One region of the Sphingobacterium sp. MYb382 genome, then DNA from elsewhere that is predicted to be linked to it. Evidence: riboswitches for the same ligand, from Rfam matches in the RefSeq annotation. Region 1 holds a riboswitch; each other region holds the start of a gene.

Evidence for each region. A riboswitch is a leader RNA that binds a small molecule or an ion and turns the genes downstream of it on or off. The one in region 1 is predicted to bind S-adenosylmethionine.
Region 2: it holds a riboswitch for S-adenosylmethionine, as region 1 does, so the genes downstream of both, metF (methylenetetrahydrofolate reductase [NAD(P)H]) here and metE (5-methyltetrahydropteroyltriglutamate--homocysteine S-methyltransferase) in region 1, are expected to answer to the same signal.
Region 3: it holds a riboswitch for S-adenosylmethionine, as region 1 does, so the genes downstream of both, WH223_RS05455 (5-oxoprolinase) here and metE (5-methyltetrahydropteroyltriglutamate--homocysteine S-methyltransferase) in region 1, are expected to answer to the same signal.
Region 4: it holds a riboswitch for S-adenosylmethionine, as region 1 does, so the genes downstream of both, WH223_RS18035 (O-acetylhomoserine aminocarboxypropyltransferase/cysteine synthase family protein) here and metE (5-methyltetrahydropteroyltriglutamate--homocysteine S-methyltransferase) in region 1, are expected to answer to the same signal.

The regions. Positions count from the first base shown of each region.
Region 1 is NZ_JBBGZT010000019.1:6,073-10,501, reverse strand. Features, by position in the region: gene WH223_RS07995 (peroxiredoxin family protein) at 1-1,437, shown strand, start outside; gene WH223_RS07990 (GNAT family N-acetyltransferase) at 1,612-2,067, opposite strand; gene WH223_RS07985 (ASCH domain-containing protein) at 2,107-2,517, shown strand; SAM riboswitch class I at 2,628-2,729, shown strand; gene metE (5-methyltetrahydropteroyltriglutamate--homocysteine S-methyltransferase) at 2,801-4,429, shown strand, end outside.
Region 2 is NZ_JBBGZT010000026.1:116,482-120,910, reverse strand. Features, by position in the region: gene WH223_RS14230 (UvrD-helicase domain-containing protein) at 1-1,155, opposite strand, end outside; gene WH223_RS14225 (30S ribosomal protein S16) at 1,328-1,855, shown strand; gene rimM (ribosome maturation factor RimM) at 1,968-2,495, shown strand; SAM riboswitch class I at 2,626-2,734, shown strand; gene metF (methylenetetrahydrofolate reductase [NAD(P)H]) at 2,787-3,743, shown strand; gene WH223_RS14210 (AGE family epimerase/isomerase) at 3,883-4,429, opposite strand, start outside.
Region 3 is NZ_JBBGZT010000012.1:53,032-57,460, reverse strand. Features, by position in the region: gene WH223_RS05460 (DUF2891 domain-containing protein) at 1-599, shown strand, start outside; gene WH223_RS05455 (5-oxoprolinase) at 596-859, opposite strand; SAM-I-IV-variant riboswitch at 930-1,023, opposite strand; gene WH223_RS05450 (ABC-F family ATP-binding cassette domain-containing protein) at 1,143-2,729, opposite strand; gene WH223_RS05445 (DUF4407 domain-containing protein) at 3,088-4,044, opposite strand; gene WH223_RS05440 (hypothetical protein) at 4,049-4,429, opposite strand, start outside.
Region 4 is NZ_JBBGZT010000029.1:53,420-57,848, forward strand. Features, by position in the region: gene WH223_RS18015 (n-acetylglutamate synthase) at 1-211, shown strand, start outside; tRNA gene WH223_RS18020 (tRNA-Phe) at 430-502, shown strand; gene WH223_RS18025 (LysE family translocator) at 611-1,246, opposite strand; gene WH223_RS18030 (XRE family transcriptional regulator) at 2,047-2,499, shown strand; SAM riboswitch class I at 2,650-2,762, shown strand; gene WH223_RS18035 (O-acetylhomoserine aminocarboxypropyltransferase/cysteine synthase family protein) at 2,995-4,305, shown strand; gene WH223_RS18040 (homoserine O-acetyltransferase family protein) at 4,336-4,429, shown strand, end outside.

The DNA.
Region 1 (4,429 bases):
AGTAACTATCAATCCTTAAATCTTGATTCGGCGGTTAAGAAGTTAAATCAATTATACCAAATTGGTTCCGATTCATCTAAATCTGGCCTAAAAAAAATGTCAAGTAGTTTAATGCGTTTGGAAAATGAAAATCTTAATATGATAGGATATGCTGCAATGCAGGCTTCAGGTGATAATAAAGCAGCCGATAGTTTAGAAATTGCCATACGCAAAAAATATCCAAAAGGTTATTTAGTCCGACAATTAGAATTTGATCAATTAATACATGATAAAAGCCTTTCTAATATGGAGCTTGAACCTCGTTTGAAAGAGTTTTATAAAACATTTCCTAAATCATATTTTGAGGATCACAAACAGGCCGAAAAATATGGTTTTGCGGTATTATCATTTTATGATTTGAGTTATTTCGAAGTTTCCAAAAAGCTCATTGAAAATAAACAATACCATTTGGCTGTATATTATATCCTTAAAACAGATTCTATAGCGAATAAAATAAATAGCTATACGCAAATAGCTAAACTTTTATTGGAGGAAAAAGAGTTTAGCAGGGCACTAAAACTATCAAGCGATGCTTATACGATGCTACAACAGCAAAAAATAGTAAATAATCCTGATAATATTAACGTTAGTGCAGAAGAGGTGTGTCAGGTCTATTTAAAGGCCTTAATAGCAAATGATTGTACAAAGGCTGCTTCTTTACTCGCTAAAAAGTTGTATACGAAAGGAAATAGAGAGCTATTCCTCATAAAATATGTGCTAACCAACAACCAGAAGCAAGGGAAATATCAAGATGTCTTAAAAATTGTTGAAGATAATTTACTTCAAAACAATTATTCTTTAACTGAATTATTAACGGATGCAGATTTTCAACATGTATATACCAAAGTAAAAGGTAGTTCGATTGGTCTAGAAGAATATTTAGCAGGCTTAAATACAAAAGCTAAGAATAATCAATTTGATCAATTCGAAAAACAGTTGATAAAAATTAAGGCTCAAGATTTTGAGTTATTAAATATGTCAAACGAAAAGATTAGACTGTCTGATTTTAAAGGAAAAGTAGTGGTTTTGGATTTCTGGGCTACTTGGTGCGGCCCCTGTATAAGTTCTTTTCCAGGAATGGAGTCTGTAATTCAAAAGTATAAAAATGATAAAGGAGTGGAATTTTTGTTTATCAATACCTCGCAAATGGAATCTAATTATAAAACTTTAGTATCAGATTTTATCAAGATAAATAATTATTCTTTTCATGTCTTATTTGATGAAATGAACGATTGGGATAAGCGGATAGCAACTAAATATAATGTAAAGCTACTCCCAACGAAGATAATTGTAGATCAAGAAGGAAATATAAGATTTCATATAGAAGGATCTTCGTACAAGGTTGATGACATGGTGGATGAATTAATTACAAGAATAGAAATGGTGCGAAGCCTGTAATTTAAATTAAAAAACAGAAATCTTGCTATGGTTTTTATTTGTCACTTGAATTTTAAATAGCGGATAATTTACTTAGTTGAACGATGTGGACGCTAATATGCATATATAATACGGAGTCAGCTTAATATATTTTAAACCTTGTAGCCTATTAAAAATAAGTTTTTTTCTTACCTACTATTTTGCCAAATTTTTCTCAAAGCAGACACTACTTTCTACGCCTATATACTGATCAAAATTAGGAATCTCGTAATAGTGATTTTTGCGGTAGAGAAATACAGCATCTTCCATACTTTTCGCAGTTTCTAAGCGAGCTTTTTGATACCCCAGTTCTTTAGCCCACTCCTCCAAAGCGACCAATAATGTACTAGCAATTCCCTTTTTTCGGTATTCTGGAAGGATAAACATTCTTTTTATTTCGACGTATTGGTCGTTTATTACTTTAAAAGCACCACAGCCGACCGCTTTTTCATCCGCGTAAGCGATAATAACCAGCATATTCAAGTCTACTTGATTGTGTTGCTTAAAAAAAGCGTCACTTTCACCGTTAATACTGTGGAGATAAAGATTAAGTTGGTCGATAAGGACTGCGAAATCAGAAGAGTTAGCCTTTGTTTGCTGTAAATGAATCATATTTAGTGTTGTTTTTAATAAAAATACTATTTTCATAGCATGAACCCAATTGAAATCTACTGGAAATCTTTTCAAGCAGCCAATCTCGCTTTCCAAGATAGTGAAATGCCTATGCATTATTACTATGGTGATAATAAAGCCGTCGCCGACGAATGTGCCGAATTGGTGCGTTGTAAAATTAAACAGGCAACTTCTCCGTCACGTTGGTGGTTTGAAACTCATAACGAAGTACTGCCCAAGCCTGGCGATGTGGCTATTGTTACAAACTGGGCGGGCGAACCGAAAGCCATCGTAAGAACGACAAAAGTGGAGGTTCTACCATTTAATGCCATCGATGCCGACTATGCCGCGATAGAAGGAGAGGGTGACAAAAGTTTGGCCTATTGGAAAAAAGAACATTGGCACTATTACAGCAAGGAGATGCAAAAATATGGCCTTAAACCTATCTAGGATATAGAATCGTTTATGAATATTATGAAACCATAGCCCAATTAATAAAGAATTTTAATGATTTCTGTCGATTTGTTTTGAAATTTCAAAACTAAGCCATACCTTAGCGTCGCTTATAGAGAAAGGCAGAGGGAATAGACCCGATGAAGCCTTGGCAACCTGTCACTAGACAAGGTGCTACATTCTACTCTTTAATTAGGGAAAGATAAGCCGAAGTCACCGCTCCTGTGTGGCCTTCTCTTCAAGCAATAGTTTTAGGATGAGATTTTAACAAGTAGAATTTATGTTATTAACAAACAATTTAGGTTACCCACGCGTGGGAGCTTTCCGCGAATTGAAAAAAGCCAATGAAGCTTATTGGGCAAAAAAAATCAGCGCGGAAGAATTATTGCAAGCTGGACTTAAAATCCGTGAAGGCAACTGGAAGACTCAAAAGGATGCTGGCATCGATTTGATTCCTTCAAACGACTTCTCGTTTTATGATCAAGTATTAGACTTATCACTTACTGTAGGTGCTATCCCAGCGCGTTACAGCTCTTTATTAGACAAAATCGATCGTCAGTATAATTTAGATTTATACTTCGCGATGGCACGTGGTTTCCAAGAAGGTGGCGTTGACGTTACAGCAATGGAAATGACAAAATGGTTCGATACTAACTACCACTATATCGTTCCTGAGTTTACTAAAAACCAAGAATTTAAACTTACTTCAGAGAAATTCTTAAACGAATACAATGAGGCTAAAGCTATTGGTATTGAAACAAAACCAGTATTAGTAGGCCCTATCACTTACCTTTTATTAGGTAAAGAAAAAGAAACAGGTTTCAACCGTATTGATCTTATCGATAATTTATTACCTGTTTACGAAGAGATCTTAAGCAAATTGGCAGCAGCAGGAGCACAGCACGTGCAAATCGATGAGCCTTTCTTAGCTTTAGATATCGACGCGGCAACCAAAGCTTTATATGCACGTGTTTTCGAAAAACTTGCAGCAGCAGCTAAAGGTGTCAAATTAATCGTTGCAACTTATTTCGAAGCTCTTCGCGACAACGAGGAAGTAGCGTTGAACCTTCCTGTTCATGCTTTACACCTTGACTTGGTACGTGGAGAAAATCAATTAGATACTGTTCTTGCTAAAGTTCCTGCTTCTTTAACACTTTCATTAGGTGTTGTTGAAGGACGTAACATTTGGAAGAATGACTACGAGAAATCGTTAGGACAAATTAAAAAAGCAGTAGATGCTTTAGGTGCTGACCGTGTATGGGTTGCTCCATCATCTTCTTTATTACATGTTCCATTTGATTTGGAAAATGAAGATAACGAAGAGTCACTACCTGCTGAAGTTAAAAACTGGTTAGCATTCGCTAAGCAAAAATTAGCGGAAGTAAAAGACTTAGCAATCTTAGCTGATGGCGAAGTTGATGCTAAAACTACCGAACGTTTCGAAGCTAACAAAGATGCAGCAGAAAAACGCCGTACTTCTCCTTTAATCCACAAACCAGAGGTTAAAGAGCGTACAGCAAACATCACTGATGATGACGCTAAGCGTACTTCAGTATTTGCATCACGTAAAGCAGCACAACAAGCGAAATTTAACTTACCAGCATTCGCAACAACAACAATCGGTTCTTTCCCACAAACGAAAGACGTACGTAAGTGGAGAGCAGACTTGAAAAAAGGAGCTATCACACAAGCGGAATACGATAAAGAAATCGCTGAAGAAACGGAAAGAACAATCCGTTTACAAGAAGAACTAGATATCGATGTATTAGTACACGGTGAGTTCGAGCGTAACGACATGGTAGAGTACTTCGGTGAGCAATTAGCAGGATATGCATTCACTAAAAACGGATGGGTACAATCTTACGGTTCGCGTTGTGTGAAACCACCAGTAATCTACGGTGACGTTTAC
Region 2 (4,429 bases), on a different contig from region 1:
AATAAATGTAGGATCATTATGCTCGTCAAGGCCTAGTTTGTTCAACATTAACTGGGAGTCGGAGATTAATTGCGCCCCGTTTTCTTTACGCCAACGGCTTAACAAATCGCTCATCTCCTTCAGTAGTCGTAGATAATACAAATTATTTTGCACCGCTTGATATGCGATAAAAGTTGGGTAAAAAGCATACAGGTCGGCAATCTGTTTTAACACAGGCGCCAAGGCCTGTCTCAAATCTTCACGCACCGTTTTATCGGTCATGGTATAGGCATCATCGTCATCCATCAAAATGAGGAAGCGATCAAAATATTTCTGTAAGTCGGACGCCGAAAGCTTGCCCACGCGTGGATCGACCTTACTAGCACTTATTAATTTGTTGCGTGATTTCCCTTTAAGATCATCAGCACCAAGCTGAAAGCGCTTAAATGTCTCTATAAAAAGTTCAATTGTTGCTTGAAAGGTATCAAAAAATACCTGTGTCTTTTCCTGCACCTCACTATTCAGCAGGTTAAATACCTCCTGGGCATCAGCCATGCTCACCTCTGCATTAAACTCTTGAAAATTCTCCGTAAAGATCAATCCAGCGAGGCTCATCAGCTGCTGACGATAATTCCAATTCTCATTATTGGCGATTTTCTTTTCTGCAAATGCGATAATCCAATCCAACAAATCAGGTCGTTCATCGAGTGCCTGGTTTAGCATCACGGTCAATTCCTGCTTGACCTTATTGCTATTCATCTCAATTTTATAGGCCGCATCTAGGTTGAGCTCATAAGTAAAGCTACGGATTACCTTTTGCGAGAACCCATCGATGGTGCTGATAGTAAAGCGGCTATAATCGTGCAGAATACGGCGAAACACAGCGTATGCTTTTGTCTGCAATGTTTGGGCACCCCATTGTGGATGTTGCGCAAGCAACAAGGTTCTAAAATCTTCAATTTTACGATCTTGACTTCCGATGGCCAATCCTTCCAAAACGGAGAGAATACGTTCTTTCATCTCGGCAGTAGCCTTATTGGTAAAGGTCACAGCAAGGATTTCACGATAGCTATTCTCATTGGCTAACAGCAAAGTAATATAATGCAGGGTCAGGCTAAACGTTTTTCCGGAGCCTGCCGATGCTTTTAATATTTTTAAGGGAGCTTTTGGATGCATGACATAAATGTAAAAAATAAAATATGATTGGGGATGTACAAGTCTATAAAGGCCTGCATATCACGAAGAAGTATTCTACCGTCTATTTTAATTTTCATATTTAATTTATATCTTTGCGTCCCCTCTTGCACGAAGCACGGGGGATATGTTGAATACATAAAAAAAAGAAAACATGGCAACTAAAATCAGATTGCAAAGACACGGTAAAAAAGGAAAACCTTTTTACCACGTAGTAGTAGCGGACGCACGTGCACCACGTGATGGTAAATTCATCGAGCGTATCGGTTCTTACAATCCTAACACAAACCCTGCAACAGTTATTTTGGATTTTGACAAAGCTTTATCATGGGTGAACAATGGTGCTCAACCAACTGATACTGCACGTACTATCCTTTCTGACCAAGGTGTTCTTTACAAAAAACACTTACAAGGTGGTGTGAAAAAAGGTGCATTTGATGAGGCTAAAGCGGAAGAATTATTCGCAGCTTGGTCTGAAGGTAATGCAACTAGAGTAGCTAACAAAAAAGCTGGTTTAACTTCTACTAAAGAAGAAACTAAGAAAGTAGCATTAGCTGCTGAAGCGAAGAAAAAAGCAGATAGAGCAGCGGCAATCGCAGCGAAAAATGCTCCTGTTGCTGAAGTAGTAGAAGCTACAGAAAACACTGAAGCTGCTGAAAGCACTGAAGAAACTGAAGGATAATTAACTATTCATACAGATTCAAGAAAGCCGATTCCTGTTGGAATCGGCTTTCTCATTCCTACAGAAATACGTTGCTATTTAGATTTCATAGCATCCTAATTATCATTGCATAATGACCATAGAAGAAAGTTTTTATATTGGCTATATCACCAAAACAAGAGGACTAAAAGGAGAAATGCAGCTCTTCTTTGAGTTTGAAGACTACCTTGACTTAGACTTTGATGTCTTATTTGTTGAGATGAATAAGAAGCTCGTTCCTTATTTTGTAGATGGCCTTAAAATTCAGAAAAATAGTACAGCCTACTTAAACTTGGAGGATGTAGACCATATCGATAAAGCACAGCCTTTAATCAAGAAGAAGGTATACCTATCCTTAGATAAGATGCCTGAACGCGATCCTGATGATTTCCGTTACACCGATTTAGTGGGTTACTTAGTAATCGATGAGCAAGAAGGCGAAATTGGTGAGTTAATACATGTTCAGGAGATGCCGCAGCAATTTATGGCAACGGTAGCGTTTGAAGAAAAAGAACTTCTATTTCCGTTGAACGATGACTTAATCGTTGGTATTGACCCTGAAGAGCAAGTATTGGTGGTCAACCTACCGGAAGGACTGGTGGACTTGTACCGCGAGGTATAAAGGTCCTTAAGCCGACACACATCAGCCCCTTAGCTCCTCGTAGCCAAAGGTTTTGCTATACACGATTAAAAAGCGACTCAAAAGGTCGCTTTTATTTTGTTTTTATACTTCTATTAACGATATTAGCGGTCGCTTATAGAGAAAGGCAGAGGGACTAGACCCGCTGAAGCCTTAGCAACCTGACACTGGTCAAGGTGCTGCATTCTACTCCGAACATAAAAAATGGAGAAAGATAAGCTGAAGAAACACAATATCCTGTGCGTTTTCTCTAAGCCTAAAACCCAATATTTTATGAAGATCGTTGATCATATCAAGAACGCAAAAGGTAAGACATTATTTTCTTTTGAATTGCTACCTCCTGCAAAAGGGCAAGGAATACAAAGCATCTTTAAAACAATGGATGAACTTATGGAGTTTAAACCGCCATTTATCGATGTAACTTACCACCGCGAGGATTACCTATACAAACAGCATGACAGTGGATTGTTAGAGCGTGTAGCCTATAGAAAGCGCCCAGGAACGGTAGCTATTTGCGCGGCTATTATGAGTAAGTATAAAGTCGATGCTGTTCCGCATTTAATTTGTGGTGGTTTCACCAAAGAGGAAACAGAAAATGCTTTAATCGACCTCAACTTCTTGGGTATTGATAACGTATTGGTGCTACGTGGTGATGCGCGTAAAGGCGATGCCGACTTTATCCCGACGCCTGGAGGTCATGCTTTTGCGACCGACCTGCTACAACAGGTGGTCGATATGAATCAAGGTAAATACCTACACGAAGATATTGAGAGCTCCGAGAAGACTGATTTCTGTATCGGTGTTGCTGGCTATCCAGAGAAACACTTTGAGGCTCCCAACTTCAATACGGATTTCAAATGGTTAAAGAAGAAAGTAGAGATGGGCGCTGAGTTTATTGTTACACAGATGTTCTATAATGTCGAGAAATATAAGGAGTTCGTCAACAAATGTCGAGAGAACGATATTCATGTTCCTATTATTCCAGGACTTAAACCGCTAACCACCAAAAAACAACTTATCGCCCTTCCTAAAATCTTCCATTTGGACATTCCAGAAGAACTGAGTGAGGCTGTTGATGCGTGCAAGACCAATGCTGATGTACGCAAAGTAGGTGAAGACTGGTTAGTACAGCAGTGTAAGGAACTGATAGAATTTGGAGCTCCTGTTTTACACTTCTATACGATGAGTAACCCTGGTCCTACTAAAAAGATTGTTGAACGCTTAGCTTAAAAAATAAAAAAGTCCGAGCTTGCTCGGACTTTTACATTAAATAAACCTTCTAGGATCGCCGCTTGTTGTTCCCCCATAAACAACAAAAGGAGCCTGCTTAAGATGAGAAAAACAGACTCCTGGATAAGAAAGGTTTCTACTATAGTTTTTCTAACGTTTGGTATACTTTTAACAGGGCACGTGGAACGTGGAAACAACCTTTCCATTTTCCACCTTTTAAGTTTAATAATGGTTCTCCTTGACGATTTAAATAGCCGTACCATTCGCCATACTGCGGATCTGAATACCGGTTAAAGGTGTAATCATCGAGCTTTAAAAACCAGGCCTTACAGCGTTCATCTCCCGTATAGGCATAAGCTTTAGCCATACAAACTAAGGCTTCAACATGCACCCACCACAACTTTTGATCCCACTCCAACTGCTGTACAGGTCTATTTAAAATATCCATAAAATAGAAAATCCCGCCATGCTCTTTATCCCACCCATAGTCTAAAGCACGCAGCGCAATTTCCACACAGCGATTCATCAGTACCTTATCCTTACGCCGTTCGGCCAAATCCATCATAAACCACATTGCTTCAATGGTATGCCCTGGATTCACTAAGCGTCCTTCAAAAGTGTCGGAAAAAGAACCATCAAGGTTTACACTTTCCATGATGAGGCCCGTTTCTTCTTGATAGAAAACC
Region 3 (4,429 bases), on a different contig from region 1:
CCACGACCTTAAAACCTTTGGCGACTTTACTTTCGGAACGCACACAGGTTTACCTGACGAAATTGGTTTATCCGATTCGTACTGGTCAGCATGATAATACGGCTTTTAGCTTATCGCTGATGTATGATTATGCGCTGAAAGTGGGCGACCATGATTTGCTAAACGCTATTAAAGTGAATAGCGAACGCTTCTTTGCTAAAGATGAAAATTGTAACCTTGCTTATGAGCCTAGTGGTTCTGATTTTCTTTCGCCATGTTTGGAAGAGGCTTATCTGATGAGCCGTATCTTGCCTCAAGATAAGTATGAACCTTGGCTAGCCGATTTTCTACCTGTTCTTTTTGAAAAAGGAGCTGGATTTTTGCAGCCTGCTTTGGTGAGCGACCGTACCGATGGTAAGTTGGTGCACCTGGATGGCTTAAACTTCAGCCGTGCGCACTGCTTGTATGGCATCGCAAAAGCGATACCGCGCTTGCATAACGACTTGGTCGATTTAGGAAATAAACATATCGACTTCTCCCTAAAAAATATCAGTAACGACGACTATATGGGTAGCCACTGGCTAGGCTCTTTTGCCTTGCTCGCTCTGTCGAACCCTTAAGCCGGTATTAAGCTGTTGTTCTCCAGCTTTACTTTCACAATCTGAATGACACTGAAACCATCTTCTTTAGAAATAATAGGAGATAAATCAATACCTTTTTTGGCCAATGCAGTAAGTACTGCGTTGCGGAATATGGGGCGCTGGGCGCCCCATATTTTGTTTTCCACGATATCATTGTTGATGCTAATAAGCTCATGTATGCTGTAGCGGTTGAACTGCTCAGACAGGTGACTTGCTAATGGATTTGTTGATGTTGACATACAATTTAGTATTAAAAACGTTTAACCATAAATTGCATCCAGAAAATCAAGGGTTTTGAAAACAAGCGTGATAGCACGTTTATTTTGGTGTGATACCCGTATTATTTTACCACCGCGGTGTCTTCACTCGGTTGGTATTGCTTCGGCAATTCTGAATACTCTACAAATGTAGTAGATTAATTTTGAATTGCAAAATTAAAATTGATAAAATATTAATTTTTACGAAAAATATGTTTTTTCGGATATTACATCGCTTATTTTTTCTTCGTTATTTTCTTATTTGCTAAAGGTTTATCCAGCGGTTGATACCTATTTCTGCTAAAAATGTAGCATCGTGGGAAACAACGAGTAGCGTTCCTTGGTATTGCTGCAAGGCAGAAGTTAGGATACCTATGTTTTGTAGGTCCAGGTTATTCGTGGGTTCATCCAAAACGATGAGGTCTGGCGCTTGGCTGCTGATGGTTAGGCAGCATAGTGCTAGGCGCATACGCTCGCCACCACTGAGGGCATCGCAACGCTTGGTCCATGTTTCTTTGCTGAACAGAAACCTGTCAAGCCTAATTTTGATATCGTGCTCTGCTAAGGAGCCATTGTTAAAATATTCGGCTTGCTCATAGACGCTGAGTTGATTTTCCAGTAGGGAGTAGTCTTGGTCAATGTAAACGGACTGTATAGCCGCTTTTGTGATTACTCCTGTGCTAGGCGACAATTGGCCAAGCAACAGCTGAATAAGTGTTGTTTTGCCAGAGCCATTGCCTCCCGTTAAAGCTATGCGCTCGCCGCTATTTATTTGTAGGCTATGGTTTTCTGACCATAGGCTTTCGCTTCCGTAGCTGTAGTTGACCGCTTGAAGGCTGAATAATACCTTGCCCTGATGTAGGGTGGTGGTGGTAAAATCAAACTTCATCTTGTCTATTTCTGGGCGCTGTCCTCGTAGTTCTGTGAGCTCCCTGCTGATGGTACCTATCTTATCTTGATGTACCTGTTTATTTTTGGCCGAACTTTGCTCTGCTTGATTGCGTAGGGTGTTCATCATGATGCGTGATACACCAGCCTTCAGCTGTTTTTTGCTTCCTCTGTTGTCTAATTTCTGTTGACGCTCATTTACCTGTCTCTCTTTCTCTCGTGCTTTGCGCAGTTCTTTTTCTTGGGCATGGATATGGTCGTGGAGCGCTCCTTCGGCAATTCCCTTTTGCTCGGCGTAGAAGTCGTAGTTGCCCCCATAGGTTTTAATACCCACTTTGCTGAGCTCATACATGGTGTCTAGCAAGTTGAGCAGTGTGCGGTCATGGCTGACAACCAATAGGGTTAAAGGGCTATGCTGAATGAAGTCGTACAGCAACTGCCTTCCTGCTGTATCTAGGTGGTTGCTGGGTTCATCCATCAGTACAAACTTAGCTTGATGAATGGTGATGCCAGCTAGAAAAACCTTGCTCTTTTGTCCGCCGCTTAGCGTCGCCATGGCTTGGTCGAGCTGTATATGCTGTATTTCCCAACGGGCGAAAGCTTCGGCACAGCGCTCTTCTAATGTCCAGTCGTCGTCCAGTAAGAGTAGATTTTCGTCTGTAGCATCGCCCTCCAGGATGGCGTGGAAGGCGGATAGCTTTTGGGCTATACCTAAGGCTTGCGCTACGGTCACCCCGTGGAAAGCATCAAAGAGCTGCGGTAGGTAATAGGGTTTCTCTGCTACGTTTATGCGTCCTGCATTTGGATTTTGTTGTCCTGCGATTAGCTTTAATAGCGTAGACTTGCCGGCTCCATTATTTCCAATAATAGCGGCTTTTTTTCCTGTACTCAGGGAGAATTGTAAATTATGAAATAGTGTTTCTTTATCCGAATGGATATAGCTTAGTTGGTCTATAATAAGCATGATTTCTTTCGTTTTGAAATGATTGTATAGGCCTCATCTTTCTGTTAAAGATTTAGCGTTTCATTAGTATCGGAAGAAATTTGCTCTTACATATAGTCGTTGTTGGGTTAGGACAAAGGTAGAAAGAATTTATAAAGAAGCAAAATAAGGGGGATTTGGGGATTAGCGCCATGACTCTTCAAGCATCATTTGGAACGAAGAAAGAAATCTAGCGACAAGTAGATTTAACTATCTGTTTCTACTAATCGCTAGATTCCACGAGCCCTGCGCTCGCTCAACATGATGCTTCGACAAGCTCAGCATAAACTAAACGCTATGGTGGCGTGAGTGCATAGATGCTATAAAAAGTGGGGAGGTATTATCCTCCTTTCCCCAGTTTATCGAGCATTTGCACGCGTATCTGTGTTTGGTGTTGCAGCAACTTATCGTAGTCCGATTCCTTATCCGTCAGTTTCATGACTAACACGAAAAGCTCGATAGCTAAAAAGAAAAGTAAGAATAGGAGGTAAACGAATAGTCCAATACGAGATGATGTCACCACATCATGTAGAAGGTTGAGCTCATCCAGAAAGCCTGTGCTTGCTTTAAGTTCTTTTTCTTTACGTTCTTTCAGTGTCGTAATGGATTGCGCCAGTTCGAATTTCTTGTTTTGTAAGGTTTCAATCTGCTTATGGAGCTGTTCCATTTCCAGCTTTTTAGGATTCTCCATTACCGACTTATTTGTCGATTGGGTGCTGTTGATGGCCTTTCCTTCCTGATCTTTCGTAACAGAACTATTTGTATAGCTCGTGATGATAACGGGGTTTTTACGAAGTTCAAGGCTGACGGCATCATAGCGTAGGTTGGCCTTCCCAATCATGGTGTCGAGCTCGTTGATTTGCCGTTGTATATCCTTTTCGGATTCCTGTACAGCTTCTTTTACACGCTGATCCATAACCTGCGCTTTACGTAGCTCGATATCATCCTTAAAGGTTATTTGGTCCATGATGAAAGCGCCTAATATAGACATCACCAAGGCGAGCAGCACACGGAAGGCGCTGGACCAAGCACTAACTTTGGTCGATAGAATGATGATGCGTTCAATTTGTATGATAATGAAGCTCATGAGAAGACCGCCGACCAAGCCACCCCATTGTGCGAGGTGCAAGTAGCGCGTCGCGAAGCTATAACCAATAAAGAACCATACCAATACGATGATAAGCATGGCCGATGTATATTTCTTGACATTCTTGGCCGACTGCTCACTTGAGTTTTTAACGAGATTGTAGTTGAAGCCTGTAAGGTAACAACCAAATTTTAACCACCAATCTTTCATTGTGCTAGAATTTTTTGTTCAATAGATATGCTTGTGTAATTGAGGCCATGCCTTTCATAAATCCTCTTTTGTAGGCTAGGATAGCTCTTTCATAGAGTCCTACATCTTGCTTAAGCTCCTGGTCGAAACCTTGTACTTTTTCGATATGATCTTGCAGGTCTGTTTGTTTAATTTTTAGTTCATCGACAAGGTCGATAAGACCAGCACGCTCTCTGGAGTGGATATGAAATTCCAAATCCTTCATCAGCGAATCGTGGTACGTTTTTACCTGGTGAATTAAAATTTGAAGATCATACTTGATGAGTCGTATGTTATCGTTTTTATAGCCTTCATCGGGACTCACGAGTGCATCTTGGTAGCCTTTGCTTTCGAAGTCTTGCTGTAG
Region 4 (4,429 bases), on a different contig from region 1:
AATTAAAACAGGTCACTTAATCGGTCTAATCGACGATCAGGGAAATATAGACATGCAATACCATCAAGTAAATAAAAATGGAGCGCTTATGACGGGAATCTGTAAATCTACACCTGAAATTCTTGCTAATGGAAAAATACGATTGCATGAAGTTTGGGAATGGACTTGTGCAGATAGATCTAAAGGAGAATCTATAATTGAAGAGCAGTAAAAATGTACTTCGTAGCGAATCAACAGCATCAAAAGAAAAGTTTAAAACAGCAAAAAGTTCAGACCTAAAAAAAACAATTTACAAATGAGTCTATTATACGATACGTCAGGTTTTAAACAAACAAATCCTTTCGATTCACAATAAATAGTGTATATTTGCAGCATAAGCTGGAAACGGCTTATAGCTGAACGTAACAGACTCCCAATAAAAACGTGAAAGGTGCCATAGCTCAGTTGGTAGAGCAAAGGACTGAAAATCCTTGTGTCGCTGGTTCGAATCCAGCTGGCACCACGAAAATCCTTGAAGACGCAAGTTTTCAAGGATTTTTTGTTTTCAGGGTATTTTGCAATAAAAAACCCATCTCTATAGGATGGGCTTTTCAATACTTTGCTTAAGGCACTACTTTGTTTTTGTAAATGCCATTTTAACGGCCATGTAGCATAAAACACTGCCCATAAACCAACGTTGATATTTTAACCAAACGGGATTGCTAGAGAAGAAAGCTGCTATTCTCGATACGGAAAGCACAATCACCGTATGCACCGTAAATGTCATAATAATCTGGATAAACCCTAGTTCTAAATTCTGCATCAACACAGACCCCATTTCTGGCTTTACAAATTGCGGGAACAGCGATACATAAAACACGGCAACTTTTGGGTTTAGCGCATTGGTCAAAAATCCAACGCTAAACAGTTTTCGTGGAGAGTCTATAGAAACGTTTTGATCGACATCAAACAAGCCTTTACTATTGGATCGAAAAGCCTGTATCGCTAAATACAGCAGATAGGTGATTCCAAATATTTTCAATGTCAGATAAGCATACGGAACGGTCATCAATACGGCCGTAAGACCTAGAGAAACCAAAACGATATGAAATAAAAAACCACAAGCTACTCCCGTGATGGATAAGAAGCCGGCTTTTCGGCCTTGTACCAAGGATCTTGAGATTAAGTAAATCATATTTGGTCCCGGACTCATTATCAAAATAAAAACCGTGACAATAAATAGGAAGACATCGGGTAATTGTACCATGAGAATTTTGTTTTATTCGAATGTTGTAATTGACTTAAAATGACTTTGTGCGTATGCTATAGCAGCACAGTGGCGAATATAGGATATTTTATTCTTTAAGAGCAACTGCAATATTCAATCTTTTGAATCTACATATCTAAATTGTTATGCTGTCCTTCGATAGGCTCAGGATGACGAATCTAAACATCCTGCTAGAAAATTTTATCTCCATGGCCTATCGTCCTCGTTTGAAACGAGGATGATCGAGCACAGCGTTTGCAACGCTGATTGCAGTCTTTTTCTTAATGGAGTACCTGTCCTTAGCCAGGACAAGGACTCAAACTTTTCCTTGATGAAAAGTTTGCAAAAATCAAGGCTGGCATAGGCTGCTATCTACGCTTGTAAATTCCGGAACGAAACTAAACTCGCTACGCTCAGACAACGTTTAGTTCTTGCGGAATTTACTACCCTACGATTTTACGCAGCAGATGCCTAAGCCTTTTTCTTAGCAAAGCAAATTAGTTCTGTTTTGCAGCTCATCTTTCTTTTGAACTTCCTTTTCCTATTTGTCATGCTGTCCTTCGACAAGCTCAGGATGACGAGTCTAAGCATCTTGCTAGAAAATCTTATTTGCGCAACCTATCGTCCTCGTTTGAAACGAGGATGCCCGAGCATAGCGTATGCAACGCTGCATGTAGTAAAATGTACACATTTCATGCTATTCATACTTCACTTTGTTAACATCTGAATATTTTAGACAGTGAATTGTTTAGCTATAAAAAGTACTTCAGCCGAAAAATTCGTATTTTAACATATACAACGTGAAAATTGTCTTTATGCCGCATACTGCAACGCCAAATCCAAAAACACACCAAGGTCGCAATGTAAAACGCTTCCGTGAAATGCTTGGTATTAAGCAAGAATCTTTAGCTTATGACTTAGGTGATGAGTGGAATGAGAAAAAGATTCTTTTATTAGAGCAGAAAGAAATCGTTGAAACTACCGTCTTACAGCAAATTGCTAACGTGCTAAAATTCCCCTTAGCCGCCATCCAAAATTTTAACGAAGAACAGCCTGTGAATATTATTGCAAATACTTTTGACAATGGCTCAATAGCCTACCAAAGAAATGAAAATTGTACCTTCAATACCGATCTCATAGAAAAATGGATGGAGGCAATAGAAGAAAACAAAAGGTTACAGGCGGAATTGGCTAAAGTAAAGGATGAACAAATTAAACTCTTGCAGCAGCTTCTTGCTAAAAAGCACATGTAACAATCTACCAAAGCAACAATGCTTTTTGTTGCTTCTAAAAATGCTAAACAAATAAAAAAAATCACTTTTTTTTGCGGATGTTTCAAAAAAACATATATTTGCGCTGTACTTCGTTCGTAGTACACTAATCAAAGCCTTTCATTAGGTCTTGATTTATAAAGAAGTGGCGAGAGACTGGCTCTATGACCCACTGGCAACCTTCAATAGGATTGAAAAGGTGCCAATTCCTGTCCTAAGCAATATCGCTTGGGAGCATATAAATAACATAAGATAATGAAAGAGATCAAAAAAATAACAACAAACAATCCAAAATTCTACCCGAGTCAAACATCACATAACCTGTGTTGTTCTATCATGCGAATGCGCTAGTCGTTCATGATCTTGGAATTGTTGTACCTCATCCTATTCAATTTTTTTCCTTATCATCTTGCTGAACGACCAAGCTCAACTCTTTTGGACTGGATTTCATTATTTTTCACTTAAAAACCATTAATTATGTCAACTGATAATAAAAACTTAAAATTCGAGACTTTACAAATTCACGCTGGACAAGAAGCCGATCCTACGACTGGCTCCCGTGCATTACCTATATACCAAACAAGCTCTTACGTATTTGAAAATGCTGAGCATGGTGCAAACTTATTCGCGTTAAAACAATTCGGGAACATCTACACCCGTATTATGAACCCAACGACGGATGCTTTTGAGAAACGTATTGCAGCGCTAGAAGGCGGTGTTGCTGCTGTAGCGGTAGCATCAGGCCAAGCGGCTCAATTTATTGCGTTAAACAACATCCTAGAGGCTGGCGAGAACTTCGTAGCAGGTTCTAACCTTTATGGCGGTACTTACAACCAATTTAAGGTAGCTTTCAAACGTATCGGTATTGAAGCACGCTTTGCCCTAAACAGCGAGGTTGAAAACATCGAAAAACTAATTGACGATAAAACAAAAGCGATTTTCTTGGAAACTATCGGTAACCCGAGCTACAACATTCCAGATTTCGAAAAAATAGCCGCTTTGGCAAAAAAATACGACCTACCCATCATTGTAGACAATACATTCGGTGCGGGTGGCTACTTGTTCAAACCTTTTGAGCATGGTGCACACGTTATCGTGGAGTCCGCAACAAAATGGATTGGTGGTCATGGAACAAGCATCGGTGGTGTCATCATTGACGGTGGTAACTACAACTGGGGAAATGGTAAATACAAACAATTCTCAGAGCCTTCTGAAGGATACCATGGCTTAGTTTTCGCTGACGTCTTCGGCGCTAACGGACCGTTTGGAAACATCCAGTTCGCTATTCGCGCACGTGTAGAAGGTCTTCGTGACTTTGGCCCTGCCCTATCCCCTTTCAACTCTTTCTTGCTAACACAAGGCTTAGAAACCTTATCCCTACGCGTTCAAAGACACGTAGACAATGCATTGGAAGTAGCACAGTGGTTGGAGCAGCATCCACAAGTAGAACAAGTGAGCTACCCTGGATTGAAAAACCACCCTTATCACCAAAATGCACGTAAGTACCTTAAAAATGGATACGGTGGTGTGTTATCCTTCACGATTAAAGGCGATGCGCAAAAAGCGAATGACTTCATTGACGCATTAGAGTTAATCAGTCATGTAGCCAATGTGGGCGATGCTAAAACATTGATTATCCACCCATCTGCAACGACACACCAACAGCTGTCTGCCGAAGCACAAGCAGCAGCAGGCGTTTATCCAGGACTTTTACGCCTATCCGTAGGTATTGAGCATATAGACGATATCAAAAATGACTTGCAACAAGCATTTGATAAAATAAAATAGTAGAATACCTAGGAGAGATTAAGTTAAAGCATGAGTGTTACATATTACAAATCGGAAGAGTCCTTCCAATTCGAAAACGGTTCTAGTCTGGAGGAGCTTTCTATAGCTTACCATACCTATGGAA